DNA from 3 places in the Parabacteroides vesiculifaciens genome. Region 1 is predicted to be linked to each of the others. Evidence: riboswitches for the same ligand, from Rfam matches in the RefSeq annotation. Region 1 holds a riboswitch; each other region holds the start of a gene.

Region 1 (7,753 bases):
AAAGACTTCACCTATGCGATTGCCATCAGCAAAACGGCATACCCGAACGGAGGAGATGACGGGCAAGAAGAACCGGGACAAGGACACATCGAAATCGTCGGCGCCGGGCCGGGCGACCCTGAACTGATCTCCATCCGGGGCAGGCGAATGCTGGAAAAGGCAGATCTGATCCTGTATGCCGGAAGCCTCGTTCCCAAAGAACTGACCTCGTGCGCCAAGAAAGGGGCGACGGTCCGTAGTTCTGCCGACATGAACTTGGAAGAGCAATTCGCCCTCATGAAAGAGTTTTATGACAAAGGGAAGTTCGTCGTACGCCTGCATACGGGCGACCCCTGCATCTATGGGGCGATACAGGAACAGATGGCCTTCTTCGACCAATACGGCATGAGCTACCGCATCACACCGGGTATCTCCTCGTTCCAGGCTGCCGCGGCGGCTCTCCGCTCCCAGTTCACCATCCCCGAAAAGGTGCAGACCATCATCCTGACACGCGGCGAAGGACGTACGCCCATGCCGGAGAAAGAGCAGTTGCATAAACTGGCAGCCAGCCAAAGCACGATGTGCATCTTCCTAAGCGCCGGCATTGCCGAACAGGTCCAGAAAGAACTTCTGGAACACTACCCGCCGACAACACCGGTCGCCGCCTGCTACAAGCTGACCTGGAAAGACGAACGTATCTACCGGGGTGAACTGAAAGACCTGGCACGGATCGTAAAAGACAACAACCTGACACTGACAACCCTCCTTGTCGTCGGCGATGCCATAGACAACAGGGAAGGGCTTTCACGACTTTATGCGAAAGAGTTCAAACACCTGTTCAGGTGACGATAATGATACTGATCTTAGGAGGAACAACCGAAGGGCGTAAAGCCATACAAGTCGTCGAGAGTGCAGGCAAGCCCTACTATTACTCGACGGTCGGTAGCGAGCAGGCGATAGAAGCCGCCCATGCCATCCGCATTACCGGAGGCATGGAAGAAGAAGAGATGGCACGGTTCTGCCGCGAGAAAGAAATCTCGTTGCTGGTCGATGCCGCCCACCCTTTCGCCGTCCGGCTGCACCGGACACTCGCGAAGATTTCCTCACGGCTCCGGATTCCGGTTGTCCGATTGGAAAGGCAATATCCCGCGCGCGACAAACGATTGATATGGTGCACGGATTATGCCGACGCCATCGACCGCCTGCGTGCGGACGGGATTCGCAACCTGCTGGCCCTGACAGGTGTCAAGACCATTGTGAAGTTGCGCCCCTATTGGGAGCAGACGCTCTGTTGGTTCCGTATACTGGACCGGGAAGAGTCGCTTTCGATCGCCGAATCCGACGGGTTCCCGAAGGAACGGCTTATTTTTTTCCATGAAGGAGAAGATGAAAAACGGTTGCTGAACCAGCTTCAGCCGGATGCCATCCTGACAAAGGAAAGTGGGGAAAGCGGATATTTCAGGGAAAAGGTAGAGGCGGCAAAAGCCTGTGACATCCCCGTTTATGTCATTCAACGCCCTCTCCTGCCCGACAGTTTCACTTTCGTGCAAGGCGTAGAAGGACTTCGTAAAGCCATCGAACGCCTGGTTCCCGGCTTTTTTCCGCTCCGAAGCGGTTTCACGACCGGCGCATGTGCCACGGCAGCCGCCAAAGCCGCTCTAATCGCTCTCCTGAGCCAAACGGAACAAACCGCAAGTTGCATCACGCTCCCGTCAGGAGAAAAGGTCACGCTCCCTGTCGCCGCCACCGAATGGGTGGACAACGCGGCCCAATGCACTGTCATAAAAGATTCCGGCGACGATCCGGACGTGACAAACGGCTGTTCTGTCATCGCCCGCATCGAATTGCAGGCAGGGCAATCCCCCGCACCCGTTATCCTGTTCCGGGGTGGTGAAGGGGTTGGTACGGTGACGCTTCCCGGCCTGGGTCTCGAAATAGGCGGCCCCGCCATCAACGCCACTCCCCGCCGCCTGATTACCGAAGAACTGACGGCGGTACTGGAAGAGAACGATCTGTCCGGCAAGATAAAAGAGGTGGTCGTCACGATCTCGGTTCCGGGCGGGAAAGAACTGGCCGCCCGGACATTCAATCCCAAGTTGGGGATCATCGGCGGGATCTCGATCATCGGGACATCCGGGATCGTACGTCCTTTCTCTAACGACGCCTTTATCGCCTCCATCCGGAAAGAAGCCGAAGTGGCGAAAGCAATAGGATGCTCCCGCCTCGTGGTCAACTCCGGGGCTAAAAGCGAACGTTTCCTAAAAGGCTACCTCTCGGAGCGGTTTTCGGAAGAATTTCCTCCGCAGATGTTCGTGCACTACGGAAACTTTATCGGTGAGACGCTAAAGATAGCCGCCGAACTGCAATTCGACGAAGTCATACTGGGGATTATGACCGGCAAAGCCGTCAAACTGGCTGAAGGAGCCCTGGACACACACAGCAAGAAGGTCGTCATGAACAAAGCCTTCCTGAAAGAACTGGCAGGGAAGGCGGGCTGCACAGCGGAATCCGTACACAAAATAGATTCCCTGACGTTGGCCAGGGAATTATGGGAGCTGTTCAGCGCGACCGAACAGCAAAGTTTCTTCCCGCTCCTGTTGCAGAAATGCCGGGAGCATTGTGCGCCCCTGCTCCCCAACGGTAAACTGTCCGTCCTGCTGATTTCGGAAAGCGGGGAAGTAGCCTTTCAGCTGTAATTATTCAAACGTAACGTCCTTGTTCTGCACGTAGGATACATCGATCTTTCCTCCCGCATCGCCATTGCTCTCCTGCAAGGAGAGTTTCTTGACGCGGCTCAGGAATAAAGTTCCTTTGGCGACAGAGGTCGGGTTCGTAAAGTTCAGCGTGATGAAGGTCGCCCCTTCCTGCGTGTTGTTGATATCATAGACACCGCCGCTATAGGTCAGGTGAGCTTGGACATACTCGTCCTTTCCGATAGGCTTTCCCACCCAGGTGATAACGGTTTCGCCATTACCTTTGATAGCCGTCAGGGATTCGGGGAGTGCAATCGGATCGACATCGTCGATAGAAGCCTTGTTTGTGTAAACCTGGTCTTTCCAGCGGGTGAAGGTGAACGTGACCGGATCCAGCCCGGTTTCCGACAGCATATACATATAGGTCCCCATCCCCAGAAAGTCCGGTTCTTTCCCGTTAAAGAGAATGCTCTTGGCTGGCAGGCGCAGGTTGGCCCCTTCGCTGTTATACTTATTGAAGTTTGCACCTATATGGGTATGGTTCTGCGTGACATTATATTCGACACCCAGATTCTGGTAAAAAGGAATCGACGGGTCGATCCCGTCCGAATCATCGTTATCGCAAGCGGTAAGTACGCCGGCAAACAGCAGGGAGGCATAAAGGAAATACTTTTTCATATCGTTTAATTTTATTCAAGTTTCGGGAGGATGATGATGATTTGTCACCTTACGGACTCTGTCGTTCTTAGATAGAAATAACAAACGAAGCGGGAAAAGTTTTTCCTTTTAGTTTTTTTTGTCAGACGGAAAGCTGCTGCAAAAGGGATTCTATAGTATTGGCTGTCTGCGTACACCCGTCGGGGTGGTGGATCAGGAATACGGAACCGGAAGGCAGATCGCCTGTTTCGATCCACATGGACGATTCGATATGCCGGCCGGCCCGTATGCCGTTCCGCTGGAGCGCCTTACGGACCATCGCATATTTCTGTCCGTGACCGGTCAGACGTATCTCTTTCGAATACTGGTTATCGATACGAAACAAGCCAGTCTCCGTGTCGAACACGATTCCCTTGCGGGCAAAGAAGCCGCTCAGGTATCCGCTCAGGGCAAGATCTTCGGGCGTACCGGTCGTAATCCCGTTCGTCCGGTCCATCAGCCAGATCTTGTCAGCTATCTGGAGCGCCAGTTCGAGGTCGTGCGTGGAGAGGAAAATCGTCTTATTCGTGCTTCGTGTCAGATGATGGAGCAATTGCATGATCTCCACCTTGCTTGGGAAATCAAGGAAAGCGGTCGGTTCGTCTAAGAAGATCACAGGTGTTTCCTGGGCCAGTGCTTTAGCGATCATGACCTTCTGCCGCTCCCCGTCCGAGAGAGTATGCACCATGCGGTAAGCCAGGTTCTCGATCCGTACCAGGGCGATCGACTCTTCCACGACCTGCTTATCCTCCTTGCCCAACCGCCCCCAGAAACCGGTGTAGGGACTGCGTCCCATCTCGACCAGTTCGCGTACGGACATATTCCGGATATCGCATTTCTCCGTCAGGACAACACCGATCGTTGCGCTTAACTCTTTGTCCGAATAGCTGTCCATATCACGTCCCAAGACGGCGATCTCACCTCCCAACTTCGGCTGAAAAGCCGACAACGTGCGTAAGAGCGTCGACTTACCGACCCCGTTCGCCCCTAAAAGACAAGTTAATTCACCACTATAGATCCGGGCCTGTATATGGCTCGCCACCAACTTTGTATCGTTCTTCGTCCGGTAGCCGATCGAAAGGTCGTTTATATGAATCGTGTCTTGCTTCATCATTCGTTCAGTTCGTTCTTACGTTTGCTGAATAGCACGGAAGCCACTACCGGGGCTCCAACTAAGGCAGTCACCGAGTTGACCGGCAAAGCCCCTTCGAAGCCGGGCATCCGGGCGATCAGGTTGCAGGCGAGTGCCAGCGCAGCACCGGCAAACAGAACGGCAGGCATCAATACCCGGTGGTCGGACGTCTGGAAAATAGCCCGGCAAAGGTGCGGGACAGCCAGGCCCAGAAAGATGACCGGTCCGCAATAGGCCGTCACGATCGCCGTCAACACTCCTGCCGAGGTGATAACCAGAAGACGTGCCCGCTTGATATTCAGCCCCAAGTTACGGGCATAACCGTCACCGAGCAGCATTAGGTTCAGTGTCTTGATCAGCAGGAATGACAAAGGGATCAGAATCGCCATGATCGCGACAAACAGCATCATCTGATTGCCGGAAACACGGGAGAAACTGCCTAAGCCCCAGATCACGTAGGCGCGAATATCTTCCTCCACACTGAAGAACTTCAGCACGCCGATCACCGCATTCGCCACGTAGCCGATCATCACACCGATAATCAGCAAAGTCACGTTCCCCTTCACCTTCTGCGACACATATACGATCAACGCCATCACCGACAGTGAACCGATCACAGCCGCAATCGAAAGCGCGATCTCTCCCATAAACCCTAATTTGCTAAGTGCCACCCCTCCGAGGCTACCGCTCAACAGCACCACAAAAGCCACGCCCATACTCGCTCCGGAACTGATCCCCAGCACGGATGGACCCGCCAGCGGATTCCGGAAAACAGTCTGCATCTGCAAGCCGCTTATCGCCAGGCCCGCTCCCGCCACTAAGGCTGTCAACGCCTGCGGGAGACGTGATTTCCAGACGATATTCTGCCAGGTCACCGGCTCGTCTCCCAATCCGCAGACAATGTTCCAGACAGACTTCAAAGGAATAGACACCGATCCCAGCACCAGGTTCAGGAACATCAGGGCTAAGATAGACGCTACGATGAGCAACATCAGAAAAGTAGTGGAATGTCTCATTCGTGCAACTTATTTGAGTCGGGCATAATAAACGGGAGTATGATCGGGCAGCAGGTCCGGATGGAATATATACAACAGGTCGGCCAACACGACCTCCGGCTCGGTCGGCATACTTTCATAAAAAGGCGTATCTTTCATATTGCAATAGATAATCCCTTTCTCCTTGAAAGCACGGAAATCGGCATAACGCGGGTCCTGCTCCTTCAGCGCCTCATAGCTGAATGTGCCCGGATAGCTGTTCACGATGCGCCAATAGTCGGCTTCGTCACCTTGGTTGTAGACAGTTTCGAAGTCAAGCGTCACACCTCCCGAGCGTTTGTCGTCTTTCAGGAAATAGTCGGCTCCGGCATCCTCGAACAGTTGGGCGAGGAAGCTCTCCCCTCCCACGGCATACCAGTTCCCGCCCCGCATCTCACCGCTCAGCACGACCGGGCGCTTCTTCACCTTTCCTTCCGCCGTTAGTTCCTTCAATTCATTATAACGCATCGCGATGGCGTCGAACGTTTCGTTCGCCTTTTGCTCCTGTCCTAACAACAAGCCGACGAACTTCACCCATTCCGCCTGTCCCAGCGGCGTCATCTCCTTATAACCTAAATGCGGGATCAGAGGGATGCCGACATCCTTCAATGTCTCATACCCGCCCCGTTTGAAAGGCGAGACAAGGATCAGGTCGGGGTTCATGCTCATGATCACTTCGTTGTCAAAATTCCCTTCTATGCCGATCTTGGCGGTCTTTCCACTCTCCAGGCGTTCGTTCATCTCCTTATTGAACAGATGCCGGGTGCTGGTCACTCCTACTACCTTGTCCAGTTCGCCCATCTTGATAAAATTGGACAACTGCAAAGAGGTCATGCAGATAACACTCCTGATGGGTGTCTCGATCACGGTATATGATCCGGGGATGCCGGCCGGTTTCATCCCTCTCCTGACAAGTGCATAATGGAAAGTCGTGCTCTCCTCATTCTGCGGGTCCCGGATATCCACCAAGACATATCCGTCCCGATAGGACAATTCGAAACCACGGGCATACCCCGGTACGATACGGACACCGGAGAACGTGCTTTCTTCCGCCGTCTCCACCTTACCGGTCTGTTGATTGTTTTTAGTCGTACACGAAGATGCGACACACAACGACATGAGCAGGTAACACCCTGCCAGGCATTTTTTCATATTCAATATTATTTTATTACAACCGGGCAACCTTGTCCGCCCCACGAGGACAAAACTCTTCCAAACCGAAACGGCAGGTCTTCTGACTTACTTCCATCCCGGACACCTTCCCGATCCCCCGATCAGTGGCATAGAGTATTGCCGGTATGTTCCCGAAGTTTCACAGCAGCGTGGTCTGTCCGGGATTTCCACCCGGTTCCCTTTTAATCCCATATCCAGAAAAGGATAACAGAACCTGTTTCAGCGGCAAAAGTAATAAAAAAAGAAGAAAGAATGATGATTTATCTGTTTTCCTTACGGGCTGCCAGATATTCGTCTTCCGGCATGACCTTCAGTACACGGCCGCTTTCGTCGAAAGCAACAACCAGGTTTCGCTGATCGGTCGTTTCGAGAGAGACTTTATACTGGATAGGGCTGCCGCTGCCATTCGATTTGTACACTTCTTTGATCAGGCAATTCTCATACGCATTGTAAATTGCTTCCTGTGCGGCAAGATCCACATCGACGATATCGACGGCATAGAAATTTTTCATACTCAACATATCGATATCCGTATTCCCGTCTTGTCCTGCCTGCGCATAACCGTTTTGAGACATAAAGACACATGAAACCACCATAGTCACCATTAATACCAACTTCTTCATAACCTAAAATTTTAAACAATCTATTTACCTTTTTCTAATCGCCCCATTAAATACAAATTATATGCCAAAGAACATAAAAACGGTCTCTTTCTCCGTAAATACTCTCCATAACTCCGTAAATGTTTCCCTTGCAGGACACTTTAGTTTCAATATCAGAAACAAAAGTGTCTCCGCTTGAAACGATAGTTTCAACCTGATGAAACAAACGGGACATTAAAGCCTGTAGAACGGGGAGTGTGGATATTATCCCCACAATTGTGGAATGCGGATTTGGAAAGTTCCGCGATTTTCCTCACTTTTGCGCACCAAATAAATAAAACGCATAATGTCGTACCCCATCTGCTTCGTATCGCTCGGCCCGGGAGAACCGGAACTGATCACCCTGAAAGGCTTGAAAAAGCTACAACAGGCCGATATCATCTA
Region 2 (7,753 bases), 2.1 Mb from region 1:
TTTTCGACAGCAATCATATTAACGCCATCAATCCAGAAAGTTGTATCCTTTGTACCTACAGCATATAAACCATTAGTCTGATCCCATCCCCAAGTAGTATTACCTGCTTCAATCTTCAAATTGTCTTTACCTGTAGCAGCTTTATTCGATTTCAGTTCGATAGAAAGCAACTGGCCTGTACCTTTATTTGTAAATTGATAAGCATAAGTCGTTCCTGTAACAGTCGTTGTAGGAACAGCTTTAATTGTCCAAAGAGCAGAAGACAAATTTGCTCCAGTCAACGCTCCTGAAACAACTTTCAGAGAGCCATCTTTGTCAACTGTAAGATAGTCGCTTCCTGCCTTTAAATACGCATTGACCCCTTCCTTAACGGTTCCACCATCTACCGTTGAAGGCAAATAGCTGTCGGCAGCCGCATTGAAAGACAGTCCACCGGCCACCAGAGCGGCAGCCAAAAGAGTAGAAAATCTCTTGTTCATAATCATTAAAAATTAATTGTTAATAAAATAGTGTTTAAAAATCCAACAACTAATTTCACGAAGGAGAGAACAACTCCCCGCGAGTGATTATGAACGGGCATAAAAAAACGCGGGTCTATTGTCTACTATTTAATTGAAGGCTCTGGTAAGCCCGTGTTGCAATAATAGAACAATAGCCCGCGCCTTATACGATATAAAACAATCTTCCCATAAAAATGGTAGATGAACTTATACGTAACCAGCGCAAGCATTTACTGTCCATTATTCCGCAACACTTAAAAATTTACCAGATTTTCAATTAGGAATAATCTTCGTAAAATGCTTACAATATGTAATTGATCCCGCGCTCCGTGAGCCGCTGCCCACTACGGAATCGTTGCAAAGGTAAATAGGTTTTCCGAATCAACAAGGAAAAATGCCCACAATTTTCCAAAATAGATGGGTTACAGGACAAAACAATACCGTTTATACAACATACTCCAACGTTTTGGGGATAAAAAACCTCCAACAATTATTTTTCTAAATCAGGGTTCACGTTTTTGCAAGACGTTCTTAATCATCATGTTGTTGTGAACCCCGTGAATGCTGCATGAAAATGGACAGGATCGATAGGCAGGATTGGCAAACCGAAGGCCAGCTTCACAGTCCTCACAACAAACTAATAACTATTAGTATCTTACCAACTGTGAACCCTGTTTTTAGTATTTATAATACAGGGGTTTGGATTGGTTTTTGTCCTATAAATAGCCTTTAGGCTGTTTAGAAAAAGGCTATAGGGAAGCAAGGAAAAGGCTATAGGGGAGCGGGGAAAAGGTAGGCGTCTTTTCGGAAACGGATGCCTACCTTTTTGGGTAAAGACAGGCATCTGTTTTTCAAAACACCAATGATCCGATCTTAAAATCAGGGCAACTAATCCTGCATCTTCCGATAATAACGGGGTGTGTAACCGGGTAGCAATTCCGGATGGAATACCCAGATCAGGTCCTTCAGCAGGTAATCGGGATGCAAAGGGAATTCCTCATAATAAGGAACAAGCCCCGTGTTACAGGAATAAATCCGACGGTTCTTAAAGGCATCGAAGTTTTCGTACGGCGTATATTCGGCACGCAGGTCGCCGTAGGTCATATCTTTGGACTGGTTATATTTAATCAGCCACATATCGGCATGGATGGCCCGGTCGAGCACCGTTTCGAAAGCCAATGGCGTACTTCCGGCTCCGGGGAGATCTTTAAAGACATAATCGGCTCCGGCATCGGCGTACATATTCGCGATATAGCTTTCTCCCGCCGGCATAAACCAGGATGCGCCGAACTTCTTCTCGGAAATAACGGTGGGGCGGAACGTATCGGCCGTTATCAGCCGTTTCAGGTCGAGATAGTTTTTTTCCGTATTCCTGAAAATAGAATCGGCCAATGCTTCCTTGCCGAACAACATCCCGTAGAAACGAATCCATTCGGTACGTCCCAAAGGCGACGATTCCATATAATCGGCTCCTTCGAGGATAGGTATTCCCAGTTTCTCGACAGGTCCGTAGCCGCTATTCTGGAAAGGGGAAACGATCACAAGCTCGGCGCCTTTGTCGATCATCAGCTCCACATTCGGCGCGGTCGCCTCTCCCATGTCGGCAATCCGTCCGGCTTTCAACCCCTCCTGAATGGAAGGCGTGTCCATATAGCGAGGTTCGCAAACGCCTATGATCCGTTCGGTTTCTCCCAACTGTTCGATTATAGCTGCATGCACGGATGTATAAACCACGATATTCTGCGCCGGAACCTGCACGACCGTTCCTTTCGGAAGGTTTCCGGGAACAGGCCGGTCACGGTCTATCAAAAGATAACGTTGCAACAAGCGGGTGCTATCCCACGGGTCACGCACTTCAACAGCCGTATAATCATCGAAGCGATGCACGGTAAAACCTTGGGCATAGCGGATGGTGTCGGAGGAGAGGGATTCTTCGGAATGGGAACTCTGCCTCACATTACAACTTAACGTGAGGCAGAGCAATAAAAGGAAAGAAGCAAGCAACCTCATTTTTATCGTTTTACGTATACAGCCTTAACAGGGTTCAAACCAACCTCAAACTGGAATACCTTTTTACCGCTCGCATCAAATGCATACACATCGCCATTTGTCTTATAATCGGAAGCAGTAATATAAATATAGCCTGTTTTCGGATCCGCACCGATTTTATACGGCTTAGCAATAGAGGTTCCATCCGTGATAAAGTTATCTGAAATAACCTTCTCATTTATTGCATCATAAGAAATAAACGAGATAACCTGGTTCCAGTTTGCATCATACTGTGAATAGATCATATAAAGCTTATCGCCGGTGGAAGCCATTTCCGTTGCATTTGTTTCCGTAATGATTGTAACTTCATCCGTCTTGCTATCGATACGTTGGAATGTATTGGGTATCGCACCGTAATCACCCGTAGATACCAAATAGACATCACCCTGGCTGTCTGTCACCAAGTTTGTAGGATTTATAACCACTTCAATCTTCTTCGTCTCCTGGAAAGAAGCCAGGTCGACAACCGAAACAGTCTTATCATACCCGAGCGGCGTACTATAATCCAGACCTCCTGAGTTTGCCACATATAATTTATTATTGGCAACTACCAATTGTTCGGGGTTACGGCCGACTTTTACTTTTTGTTCGATTTCCAAAGAAGCCGTATCCAAACGGGCTACATAACCATCATACAAGGACACATACACTTTCCCTTCGTTAGCTGTAAAGAAACGGGGTAATAAGGCATCGCCATCCGATTTGATCTGTTTGATCGATTTACCGCTCAAGTCTGTCACTTCGATGATATTGGAACCATAAACGGCTATATACATTTTAGAACCATATACAATCATATCATTAGCCGTGTCTCCCAAGCCTCTTTCGTTCACGTTCATGAACGTATCAACAGTCATTGTCAACGTATTCAGATTGAAACAAGAAAGACCTGCATTGTTGCTACCTATCTTTCCACTATTCAGAAAATAGATACCGCCATTATCTGTAGGTTCCGGTTCCGGCCCGGGGCTTTCCGGCGTGAGATCCCGGATTTTCACACTTGCCAATGCATCTGATTCTCCCTGCGCATTACAGGCAACCACTATAATATAGGTATCGGCAGTTATACTGGTTTCAATTGCATAGCTGTTTGTTCCGACTTCAACTTCACCCAATTTCGTATCTCTGCCCTTTCCATCGGCAGACAGATAAATAACATATTTCGTGATATTTGATACATCTCCCGGGGCAGTCCATTTCAATGTACCTTTAATCGCTCCTTCGACCTGATCCGTATCTGTAAAAGTGACCCCAGTCACAACTTCTGTCGGAACAGTAGGCTGATTTTCATCATCATCCTTACATCCGGTAAAGACAAAAGACATCAGTGCACATAGGACTGAAACTAAAAGAATGCTTTTCTTTTTCATACCATTTCTATTTTATCTTATTAATATGTAATACTTAAACTAAGTCTCCACGAACGCCCCGGCATCGGATAATACTGAATAATATCATACGTTTTGTCTGCCAGGTTCAGGATATCCCCCTGAACCCTGAACGCACACTTCTTCAATGCAAAACTCTTGTTTACAGAAAGGCTGTGTTCGAGATACGAGTCAATTCGATTTGTCTCAATATTCTGGGGAAGGGCATAACGGTCACCTGCCGCCACAAGCGTATAAGTCACATTCACCCAAGGATTCTCCAACGATACCGAAACAGATCCCGAATGCCGCGGGGTATAAGGTATCTGGTCCTTATAGTTTTTGTCTTCCGGGTCAGTAACGTCGATTGCATCCTGGTAACTATAAGCGGACGAAAGCAAGAGGGACATATCCTTATATATATATAAAGGTATATTGGCACTTAGGTTTACATCTATCCCCTTGATTTCGACTTCCCCCATATTCATCATTTTCCAGATGTACATATTCGGAATAGCGACAATCTTATCACTCACCTTATTGTAATACCCGTCAACAGAAACGCTCAACAAGCGTATAAAAGGGCCGATCTCGTCATTCCATGTAAGTCCAATGTTATATTGAGTTGCTTTTTCGGGTTTCAAATTGACATTCCCCATACGCAAGTAATAGAGATCCGTAAAAGTCGGGACACGGAATATATCTTTGTAAGAAGCCCGGATACGGAAAGACTGTTCCGCGAACGGACGCCAGGAGAGACTTACTGCCGGAGAAAGCCTTTTCTTATCAGCCGGCCTGTCTCCATTCTCCACCTTGTCTGTTATAAAAGTGCCCAGCAAACTGGCCGTTGCTGTCAATACCGGACTTTTATATTGTGCGGCAAATGCGGTAAGCGAAGTCCAACGTTTGGGAGCCGGAGCCTTTACAAAATTATTGTCCAACGTATTTCGCGCGATATCCGTATTCAACGAAAAAGAAATAGAAGAAAAGGGCGTATACAAAATTCCGGCCGATCCGTAATACTCGTTCTGAGTATTCAAATCTTCCTGTTTGCCTCCTGAATATTTATTACTGATATCCCGATACTTGCTGAACGAATAATTGTATTTGGCATTTGCCTGGAACTTCAGGCGGTCAGTCCACTCATTCTCATAATGAAGCTGCGTAAAAAAGTTATTATCCCACACCCGTTCACGGGCATTACTGTTATAAAGGATTACCGAGCCGGGAAGTCCCCGTTCCGAATCGTAATAATACACCTTGCCGTTCAGTTTTCCAGCCCGTCCGAAATTACCATACACATTTCCTTCCAGACGAAGAGATTGCACATCGCTGTTCTTACGTATTTCTTCTGTAACTTCCTTACCATTTACCAATGTAAAAGGATAATCCCCTTTTGCACTCAACCAATCTGCATGCAGAGAAGCGGACCAACGATTTCCCATCCTCTGCTCATAACGGACCACCGGATTGAACAAGCCGAATGATCCACCTTTCAGTTTCACATAAGCATTATAGGATTTATCCTTAAATAGGGGAGCCGCAGTCTTTATACTCAACGCCCCCGCCGACGCATACATCCGTGCCGTCTGAAAAATATCATCCGCCTGGCCGATCGACAAGGAGATCATATCGACATTATCTAAGGAGAAGCGGCTGATATCCACCTGGCCGCTCTGCGCGTCCGTCACCGTCACCCCGTCATAGCTGACAGCCGTATGCTTGGCGCCGAGGCTGCGGACGGAAACCGTTTTCAAGCCTCCTATACCCCCGTAATCCTGCACGGTCACACCGGAAAAGCGCTTCACGGCTTCCGACAAATCCTGCACACCGAGCCGTTCGATCCCGGCCTTGTCCATCACCTGGAGCGGCGTGCTCTCGCGGGTTGTGGAAGGGCGTACCTTTCCCAGCACCTCGACACCCGAAAGCTGGTGATAGGTCGTCGTGTCTACCTGCGCATACAAAGCGACAAGCGGAAACAGCCAGGCACATAACAAGCCCGACAATCGTTTTATTAATAAATTCTGCATACCTTTTCGATTCATCAGTCCCTTTACCCGAGGAACCGGATACCGAATAATGGCAGGTTTTCTGGCTTGTTCTCCCCTTTTCGATTGATAATTGATAACGGACAATTACCAACTAACGGCAGCCTTCCCAACGAATCGGTCGGAAGTCGAGAGTTAAAAGTTGAGAGTTATTCGCATTTAAACTTTCAACTTTCCACTTTCAGCTTTCCCCTTTCCCGTCAGTGGCAACAAGATTTGCCGGGGTTTCAGAACTTACAGCTACGGGTACAGCTCCGGACTTTCACCGGATTCCCTTTTACTAACCGTCAGCGGAAGCAAATACGGTTACACCATAATCCGAATGCAAAGGTATGGAAAAAAATCCGATCTGCGTGCAACCTCGTCTCCAATCATCATAAAAAAATAGGTTTCCCTTCAGAAAAAGCCACACACTCTCCCAATAAAAAACACAAACTATGCCATTTATTCTGTAATCAGTGGCACTGATTATATAATCGGTGGTTGGGATTATATAATCGCTGGCACTGATTTTATAATCACCGCCACTGATTATAGAATAAATGCCTTCTCGTTTAACAATACAAAACATACTACCCGTTTTTTGTCGGCAAAACGTCACTTCCCGCTTAGGAACTTCTTTCTCTACAATTTACAAAATAAGCGATTCCTGTCATTTTGGTTTATTTCAGAACACAATTGGTTTATTTCAGAAGAGGTTGAAATTAGTTGAATATCTAACTAAGTACAAAAAGAATCAAAAAGTAATATTTCCGGTTTTCGGAAATTCATAATTCGTAATATTGCAGCCGAAGATTTGAATAGGATTAAGGAAAAAAGAGATTGTATGGGAGAAATAAAAGGTTATATCTCACAGGTTATCGGTCCGGTCGTGGACATTCATTTCGATAATGACAAGGAAGAAAAGATAACGCTTCCCCGTATTCACGACGCAATGGAGATAACCCGCCCCAATGGAAAAATTCTGATTGTGGAAGTCCAGCAGCATATTGGGGAAAACACGGTCCGCACCGTAGCAATGGATACGACAGACGGGCTGAAGAGGGGAATGGAAGCCGTTTCATATGGTTCGCCCATCACAATGCCGGTCGGCGACCAGGTAAAAGGGCGTTTGATGAACGTAACGGGGCATCCCATCGACGGGATGACCGAACTCGACAGGAAAGGGGCTCTTCCGATCCACCGCGAACCGCCTAAGTTCGAAGATCTGACCACCAGCCGCGAAGTCTTGTACACCGGCATTAAGGTGATCGACCTGCTCGAACCTTATTCCAAAGGAGGCAAGATCGGTCTGTTCGGGGGAGCCGGCGTAGGCAAGACGGTCCTTATCATGGAGCTGATCAACAACATCGCAAAGAAGAACAACGGATTTTCCGTTTTTGCCGGTGTGGGCGAACGTACACGTGAAGGAAACGACCTGCTGCGCGAGATGATCCAATCCGGAGTCATCCGCTACGGCGACGAATTCAAGAAAAGCATGGAGGCAGGTCATTGGGATTTGTCGAAGATCGATTACGACGAACTGGCCAAGTCGCAGGCTACATTAGTGTTCGGACAGATGAACGAACCGCCGGGAGCCCGCTCTTCCGTAGCCCTTTCGGGACTGACGATCGCCGAGTCCTTCCGTGACCTGGCAGCAGAAGGGGAAACGAAGGACATCCTTTTCTTTATCGATAACATCTTCAGGTTCACGCAGGCCGGCTCGGAAGTTTCCGCCCTGTTGGGACGTATGCCGTCCGCCGTCGGTTATCAGCCGACACTGGCAACCGAAATGGGAGCCATGCAGGAA
Region 3 (7,753 bases), 2.1 Mb from region 1:
TGGCGGAACCCTGCACTTTGTCCGATCCCGTCACGGCGGACTGGTCCGTCTGCCGGATATCCGGGTGGTTCACATAATCTTTGGCAAAGAATACATTCTGCATCTTTCCGTCCAGAAACGACTGGCTGTAGGTCAGCCCGATAATATGTTTGGTCACAGCATCGTTCGAGGGTTCGAAGCTCTGGTCCAGGTCATCATAGCGGTCGTTCCCGGTCCGGCTCATGTGGTAGTTCAAGTTGAAGCCGTGGTGACCGTTCAGCCGGTAATCCAGATTGGCACGCGCGATAGTCAGGGGGCGTTTGTAGTGGCGTATGGAGGGTTCATTGCCCCTGATTTCGTTGCGCTGGCTCACGATGTAGCCTCCATCCCAATAATATTTCCGGTAGGCCGTATCGATTGTGATAGAATGGTCCCATGTATGTGAAAGAGTCGCTTTCAGTGTCATGCCTTCGGTTATGAAATTATATTTGCTGTAACGTGCCGACAGGTTCCAGGCATCCGAATTGCGCTCAGCCATGCCATAGACTTTAGTCTGTACGGAACCGGTCTGCAACTCTTTGTCTGTTTTGGAGTAAGAGGCGGAGACAAACAGTTCGTCAGCCCATCGCTTGCCTGTAATTCCGGCTTCTATCTGTGCCAACAGCGAGAAATAGCCATCATGGAAACGTTTTGGATTGCCATAGATAAATTGATCACCTGCTTCATTACGCATCTGTACGTCTTTCATCCGGTAGTCGTTCTTGGAATAGTTGATGCCGGCGGCAGGGCGAATGATCAATCCGGTATGCCGTTCGACAAACTGAGCGTTCAGGTCGGCGCGATGGGTATGGAAAGAACCGACGCTGTAAGAAGCATCCATGAAGTTCTTCTTTTCCGCCTGGGTAATGATGTTGACTACGCCACCCAACGCATCCGTACCCAACGAGGCCGGTACTACGCCTTTATAGATTTCCACCCGGTCGATCAGGTTAACGGGCAGGTTTGCGAGCGTTACGCTGCTCCCTTTGCTATCCAACGGCACACCGTCGATGAAGTAGCGCACGGAATTACCGGACAGTCCGTTGATCGAGAGGTCGAAATCAGAACCTATGCCCCCCTCTTCACGTACTTTGACACCAGCCGTGCGATTGACTAGTTCATTCAGGTTATGAAGCGAATTAATGACAGGTTTCACATCGAGCGCATTGACCGAAAGCGCACCCTCCCTTGCCTTTTGCGATTGTGTCTTCCCATACACTTCCACGGAGTTCAGGTTTACAGAACTTTCTTCCAGTTTGAAATCGAGGGTTTTGTCGCGGTGGAGGTCGAGTGAAGTTTTAATTGTCCGGTATCCTAAGGAGGAGACGACAAACGTATGTTTGCCGGGAGATACTTTCAGGGAATAACGCCCGTTGTCATCCGTATAAGTACCGGATGTTGTATTTTCGACAGCGATCGTTACTAATGACAGGGGAGCGCCTTGTCGGTCGGTGACTCTCCCGGAGATCGTAATTTTGTTTTGTGCCGTCAGGCCCGACTGAGACAGGCAGACAAACAAAAGAAGTACATGTACAAAGACTTTCATTTTAATCCTTGATATAGCGTTCATGACTTGCTTAAGGGAATGCACACAAGGAGAAACGATTTCTTTATGTAGAGAGATAAAGATTGACCTGACTCGATGTTTTGCTGCTTTATTTCCCGAAAGCATTAAAACTATGTTCGTTCTTGGCAGGTCTTCTGACTTGTTCCGTCTTTGAATGCCTTCCCATCCGGTAACGGACAGTGGCTTATAGCGTATTCAAAGATTTGGAGAGGAACTTACAGCAGCGGGTCTGTTCAGGATTTGCACCTGATTCCCTTTTCATCACGTTCCCGTAGCGATTGGGAGTCGTGAAACCAAAACTGTGGCAAAGGTAAGAAAAAAGTCTGTCCTCACAAATGGGGCTGCTAAAAAACCAGGGCGACCGCACCAAATTCATTTTTAAGCAATACGATCTTATGGACTACATAATATAAGGAATAATCTATCCCTGCTACAAGAAAACTTATCTACATAGGCATAAAAAACATCGGAGTGCCTATCAATTCTGTAATCAGTGCCAGTGATTATAAAATCAGTGCCAGCAATTATATAATCACAACCACTGATTATAAAATCACTGACACCGATTACAGAATCGGCAGGCACTTAAGAAAGAATTATTCGGGACAAAAACGGTTTTTTCTCTCCATAGAAATAAAAAATTGTTACTGCTGGATTTGGTGCGGTTGCCCTAGTCGTCTATACCTGTTTGAGGGGATTCCCGGCTTTTTCCCTATCTTTGCCCTCCAATTAAACTGTATCCGGAAAATCACGAAGTTTTTCCACCATGAATACATGTTTCGCCTGAAGAATTAAATCATCTTATTAATATTAGTAATTAAGCAAACAAATGAAACGTATCGTTTTTTTGGATTATGTACGCGTGTTCGCCTGCTTCCTTGTGATAGTCGTGCACGCCAGTGAAAATTTTTACGGTGCTCCCGGTTCGACTGACATGGTGGGACCGCAAGCCTTTCTGGCCAATGAGTCGGACCGGTTGTGGGTGTCTATGTACGACGGCTTTTCGCGTATGGCTGTGCCTTTGTTTATAATTGTCTCCGCTTTTCTCCTTGCGCCGATGAAAGAAGGACAGACCATGTGGCAATTCTACCGCCGGCGTTGCATCCGCATCCTGCCGCCGTTTTTCATATTTATGATACTCTACAGCACCCTGCCGATGTTGTGGGGACAGATCGACGGAGAGACATCCCTCAAAGATCTGTCGCGTATCTTCCTTAACTTCCCGACATTAGCCGGACACTTGTGGTTCATGTACCCCTTAATCGGCATCTACCTCTTCATACCTATCATTTCGCCCTGGTTGAGCAAGGCTACGCCCAAAGAAGAACGTTTCTTTATCGGGTTGTTCCTGTTAACAACCTGTATGCCATACTTAAACCGCTGGTTCGGGGAAGTCTGGGGGCAATGTTTCTGGAACGAATACCATATGTTGTGGTACTTTTCCGGTTACTTAGGTTATCTCGTGCTGGCACATTACATACATGTCCACCTGACCTGGAACCGTTCCAGACGTTTCATCATCGGAACCGCCTTGATGATTGTCGGGGCTGCTTTGACCATCTACTCATTCTATGTACAGGCCATACCCGGAGAGATCCTTCCCACGCCCGTATTGGAAATAGGATGGGCGTTCTGCACGATCAACTGTGTGCTTCTCACGGCGGGCACATTCTTGATGTTCAGCTGTATAAAGCTTTCGGAAACTCCACGGCTCATAATGGAAATATCGAAACTCAGCTATGGTATGTATCTGATGCATATCTTTTGGCTCGGCTTGTGGGTTACGGTGTTCAAGTCTGTCGTGCCATTGCCTACAGTTGCCGCCATACCTTGTATTGCGGTATGCACATTCATTTGCTGCTTTGTTGCAACCAAGATTATTTCGCTTATTCCTGGTAGTAAATGGATTGTTGGGTAAATATTTGCATATATGTTTTTAGAACTTCATTATCCACTAAAAAATATATTTATCTGTCGATTTGGATATTATAAATAACTAACATGGTGAACAAAAGAATCATTCGGCAGAATCAATAGAATTGATTAACGGAAGGCTTGCTTGGGAAGGTAGGCCTTCTTACTTTTGTACCCGCATTTAATAGAGAAAAAACAAAAAGATGGAAAAAGAGATTTTGACAGACCGGGAGGTCTTGTTATTACGGAGAAAACTGGACTTATTACTCCGTACGGGGAAATTGTTGATGGAGAGTGCGGCGGATACGAACCGCATCGAACGGAATATGAAACGCGTGGCTGCTTTTATGGGAATTCCGGAAGAAAAGCTCCACTTGGATATCAGGTGGACGATGATTATGGTGAATGTGAGCGACGAGACGCATTCCTTTTCCAAATTCCAGAAGTGTGAGAAGCATGGCATCAACATGACGACTATTACGGAGGTCAGCCATTTGTCGTGGAAGGCTATCGAACAAGACTATTCGTTGGACCGTTATGAGGAAGAGCTTGAAAGGATTGCGTGTAAACCTCGTAATTATGTGCCTTATATTGTGGCGGTCGGTGCCGGGTTTGCCTGTGGCGGTTTTTGTAAGTTGTTCGGCTGTGACTGGATCGCGTTTTTGTTTGCATCTATTTGTGCGTTTGCCGGCTTCCGCGTCCGGGCGCGTTGCATCGAGTTCGGAATAAATGTGTATATGAGTATTGCGATTGCAGCGTTTGTGGCGACCTGCCTGGCGTATGCTTCTTCTTTTTCGGGGTTGTCGTCCACGCCTTACCAGCCGCTACTGGCTTGTGCCCTGTTTATCGTGCCCGGTGTGCCGTTGATCAATTTTGTGGATGATATGATCGATAATCATCTGCTTGTCGGGATTACGCGGGCTGCCAATACGGTGATGATGGTCGGGGCGATGACGTTCGGGATTGCTTTTGCCATGCGGGTGCTGGTGATGAACGATATCGAGATCGACCACAAGTTCAGCGAATTGAGTATGGTGCCGCATGATCCGTATTATATTTATGCTATTGCTGCTGCTATTTCGGCTGTCGGTTTTTCGATGATCTTTAATATCCAGCGGCGTCTGTTGTGGGTGGTGGCCTTAGGGGGCGTCATTGCGGTGTGTACCCGTAACTTCGTAAATTTCGAAATGGGGTATGGTCCGGTGATCGGTTCGTTTATGGGAAGTTTTGTCGTGAGTCTGATTGCGGTAAAGGCGGTTCATTGGTTCGATGTGCCGAATCACGTGCTGACGATACCGTCTGTCATCCCGATGATTCCGGGGGTACTGATGTATCGTTCGTTGTTCGCCTTTATCAACCTGCATGGGGTGATTGGGGAGGTGACCAATGCGTTTGCCAACGGGATCAATTCGGCTTTGATTATCCTGTGTATCTCTTTAGGGGTTGCTGTCCCGAATATCTTCGCCCGACGCTACATCGCCAAAGATCGCCAGCGTTATCTTGAAGAAGAACTTGAAAAACGCCGGCAGCGTGGCAAGTTTATTGAATGGTGAAGAATTTATGAATGATGATTTTTTATAGCTTATAAATCATAATTCAGTTCCAGGCAGATTGTCTTATTGGCTTTTAGGGAAGCTTTGACGTCGATCAGGCGTTGGTTGCTGCTTCCGCGGAAGAGGAGGCTTTCGTCGCGTAAGGCTTGTTTGAATTTACCGTCTACCAGGACGTCGATATATTTGAGCAGTTCTGCCTGCTTCGGATTGTTCAGGAGGCGCTCGAAAGTATAGCCGGTATAACACCAGATGTTTTTCCGGCTTCTTTCTTTGATCGCCTGTGCCAGCTTGGTGAAACCTTCTGGCTGGAACATGGGGTCGCCGCCGCTGAAGGTCACATTGGCAAAATCGTCTGCCAGAACCTTTTCCAGGATATCTTCCGTCGGGACTTGTTTCCCTTTTTTAATATCCCACGATTCGGGATTATGACAGCCCGGACAGGCGTTCGGACAACCTGCCGCATAGATCGCGGTCCGGAATCCCGGACCGTCGACTGTCGTATCTTCTATGATATCAATGATGGAAAGCACGTTGTGAATTTCATTTTTCACTATGAACAACTCTGTCGTTCAGTTCCGCCAGTTTCGCATTGTTCCAGCGGTCTGTCGTGCCGACTAAGTAACCGGTGATGCGTTGTAGTTTGTCAAGATGAGTACTACCGCATTTCGGGCATTTCTCGAGATGGGTTTCCGCATTTTCATAGCCGCAGTCCAGGCAGCGGTTACGGTTGTGGTTGACAGAGCCATAGCCGATGTTGTAACGGTCCATCATATCGACAACCTGCATGATCACTTCGGGGTTATGGGTGGCATCTCCATCCATTTCGACATAGAAGATATGGCCGCCGCGTGTCATCTCATGATAGGGAGCTTCCACCTCCGCCTTGTGGCGGGCGCTGCATTTGTAGTAGACCGGGACATGATTGGAGTTCGTATAGTAGTCGCGGTCCGTGATGCCGGGCAACGAGCCGAATTTCTTGCGGTCACGGCGGGTAAACTTACCGGACAAACCTTCGGCCGGCGTTGCCAGTACGCTATAATTATGCTGGTATTCTTCCGAGAACTGATTGGCCCGGCTGCGTATGTAGCTGACGATTTTCAATCCTAATTCCTGCGAGGCTGCGTCTTCCCCGTGGTGCTTGCCGGTAAGGGCGACCAAGCATTCCGCCAGGCCGATAAAGCCGATACCTAATGTTCCCTGGTTAATAACGGAAGCGATCGTGTCGTTCGGTTTCAACTTTTCGCTGCCCAGCCAGAGGGACGACATCAGCAACGGGAACTGCTTTGCATAAGCTGTTTTCTGGAATTCCATGCGCTCGTGCAGTTGGCGGGCGGTTATATCCAGCATACGGTCGAGCTTGGCAAAGAACTTGGCTATCCGTTCTTCTTTATTATCGATGTACATGCATTCGATGGCGAGGCGTACGATATTGATTGTCGAGAAAGAGAGATTGCCGCGGCCGATAGATGTTTTCGGGCCGAAACGATTCTCGAATACACGCGTGCGGCATCCCATAGTCGCTACCTCATGGATATACCGTTGCGGATCGTCGGCACGCCAGTCTTCGCTCTGGTTGAATGTAGCGTCCAGGTTGAGGAAGTTCGGGAAGAAACGGCGGGCCGTTACTTTACAAGCAAGCTGGTAGAGATCGTAGTTGCGGTCTTCCGGCAGATAGCTCACCCCGCGTTTCTTTTTCCATATCTGGATCGGGAAGATGGCTGTCTCGCCGTTGCCGACCCCGCGGTATGTACTTTTCAGTATCTCGCGGATGATGCAACGCCCTTCGGCCGAAGTGTCCGTTCCGTAATTGATGGAGCTGAAAACCACCTGGTTGCCGCCACGGGAATGGATGGTGTTCATATTGTGGATAAAGGCTTCCATTGACTGATGCACGCGGCTGACAGTCTTGTTGACGGCGTGTTGGATGATACGTTCATCGCCGCTCAATCCTTCGAGCGGACGATTTACGTAGTCGTCCAGTTCCCGTTGGTAGAGATGCGAATAATCCTGCCCGTTCAGTTCTTCCAGGTTCTTGATTTCCTCGATAAAACTGTTACGCACGTAGGGAGCCAGATAGAAATCGAATGCCGGGATTGCCTGGCCGCCATGCATTTCGTTTTGGGCTGTTTCGAGTGAGATACAACCTAAGATACTGGCTGTTTCGATGCGCTTTGCCGGGCGTGATTCGCCGTGTCCGGCGGAAAAACCGTATTTCAGGATGCGATCCAACGGATGTTGTACGCACGTGAGGCTCTTGGTCGGATAATAATCTTTATCATGAATGTGCAGGTAGTTGTTTTCAACCGCATCCTTAACCTCTTCACTCAACAGGTAGTCGTCGACGAACGGCTTGGTCGTTTCACTGGAGAACTTCATCATCATGCCGGCCGGCGTGTCGGCGTTCATATTGGCATTCTCGCGGGTGATGTCGTTGGACTTGATGTTGATGATCTCTAAGAACATATCGCGCGTCTTGGCTTTGCGGGCGATGCTGCGTTGGTTGCGGTAAGCAATGTATTTTTGTGCTACATCCTTGCGGCTGCTGTTCATCAGTTCCAGTTCGACGGCATCCTGGATGGCTTCGACAGTCATCTGCGTGTCGCCTTTGAAAGAAATGTGATCGGTGATCTGGCGGACCAGTTCCCGGTCTTCCCCGTTTTCAGTGTGCAACATCGCTTTGCGGATAGCCGTCGCTATCTTC

The links. Region 1 has a riboswitch for cobalamin ahead of ACPYIV_RS05320 (ABC transporter substrate-binding protein). Riboswitches for the same ligand answer to the same signal wherever they lie in the genome.
Region 2: it holds a riboswitch for cobalamin, as region 1 does, so the genes downstream of both, ACPYIV_RS13670 (TonB-dependent receptor plug domain-containing protein) here and ACPYIV_RS05320 (ABC transporter substrate-binding protein) in region 1, are expected to answer to the same signal.
Region 3: it holds a riboswitch for cobalamin, as region 1 does, so the genes downstream of both, ACPYIV_RS13740 (carboxypeptidase-like regulatory domain-containing protein) here and ACPYIV_RS05320 (ABC transporter substrate-binding protein) in region 1, are expected to answer to the same signal.

The regions. Positions count from the first base shown of each region.
Region 1 covers NZ_CP187555.1:1,331,912-1,339,664, reverse strand. Annotated here, with positions in the region: gene cobM (precorrin-4 C(11)-methyltransferase) at 1-825, shown strand, start outside; gene cbiD (cobalt-precorrin-5B (C(1))-methyltransferase CbiD) at 831-2,675, shown strand; gene ACPYIV_RS05335 (hypothetical protein) at 2,676-3,350, opposite strand; gene ACPYIV_RS05330 (ABC transporter ATP-binding protein) at 3,472-4,479, opposite strand; gene ACPYIV_RS05325 (FecCD family ABC transporter permease) at 4,479-5,516, opposite strand; gene ACPYIV_RS05320 (ABC transporter substrate-binding protein) at 5,526-6,686, opposite strand; cobalamin riboswitch at 6,742-6,941, opposite strand; gene ACPYIV_RS05315 (hypothetical protein) at 6,968-7,330, opposite strand; gene ACPYIV_RS05310 (precorrin-2 C(20)-methyltransferase) at 7,656-7,753, shown strand, end outside.
Region 2 covers NZ_CP187555.1:3,407,069-3,414,821, forward strand. Annotated here, with positions in the region: gene ACPYIV_RS13655 (DUF6383 domain-containing protein) at 1-479, opposite strand, end outside; gene ACPYIV_RS13660 (ABC transporter substrate-binding protein) at 1,389-2,510, opposite strand; gene ACPYIV_RS13665 (DUF5074 domain-containing protein) at 2,513-3,919, opposite strand; gene ACPYIV_RS13670 (TonB-dependent receptor plug domain-containing protein) at 3,940-5,946, opposite strand; cobalamin riboswitch at 5,981-6,295, opposite strand; gene atpD (F0F1 ATP synthase subunit beta) at 6,791-7,753, shown strand, end outside.
Region 3 covers NZ_CP187555.1:3,421,418-3,429,170, reverse strand. Annotated here, with positions in the region: gene ACPYIV_RS13740 (carboxypeptidase-like regulatory domain-containing protein) at 1-1,564, opposite strand, end outside; cobalamin riboswitch at 1,693-1,898, opposite strand; gene ACPYIV_RS13735 (acyltransferase) at 2,415-3,503, shown strand; gene ACPYIV_RS13730 (threonine/serine ThrE exporter family protein) at 3,703-5,052, shown strand; gene nrdG (anaerobic ribonucleoside-triphosphate reductase activating protein) at 5,082-5,582, opposite strand; gene ACPYIV_RS13720 (anaerobic ribonucleoside triphosphate reductase) at 5,593-7,753, opposite strand, start outside.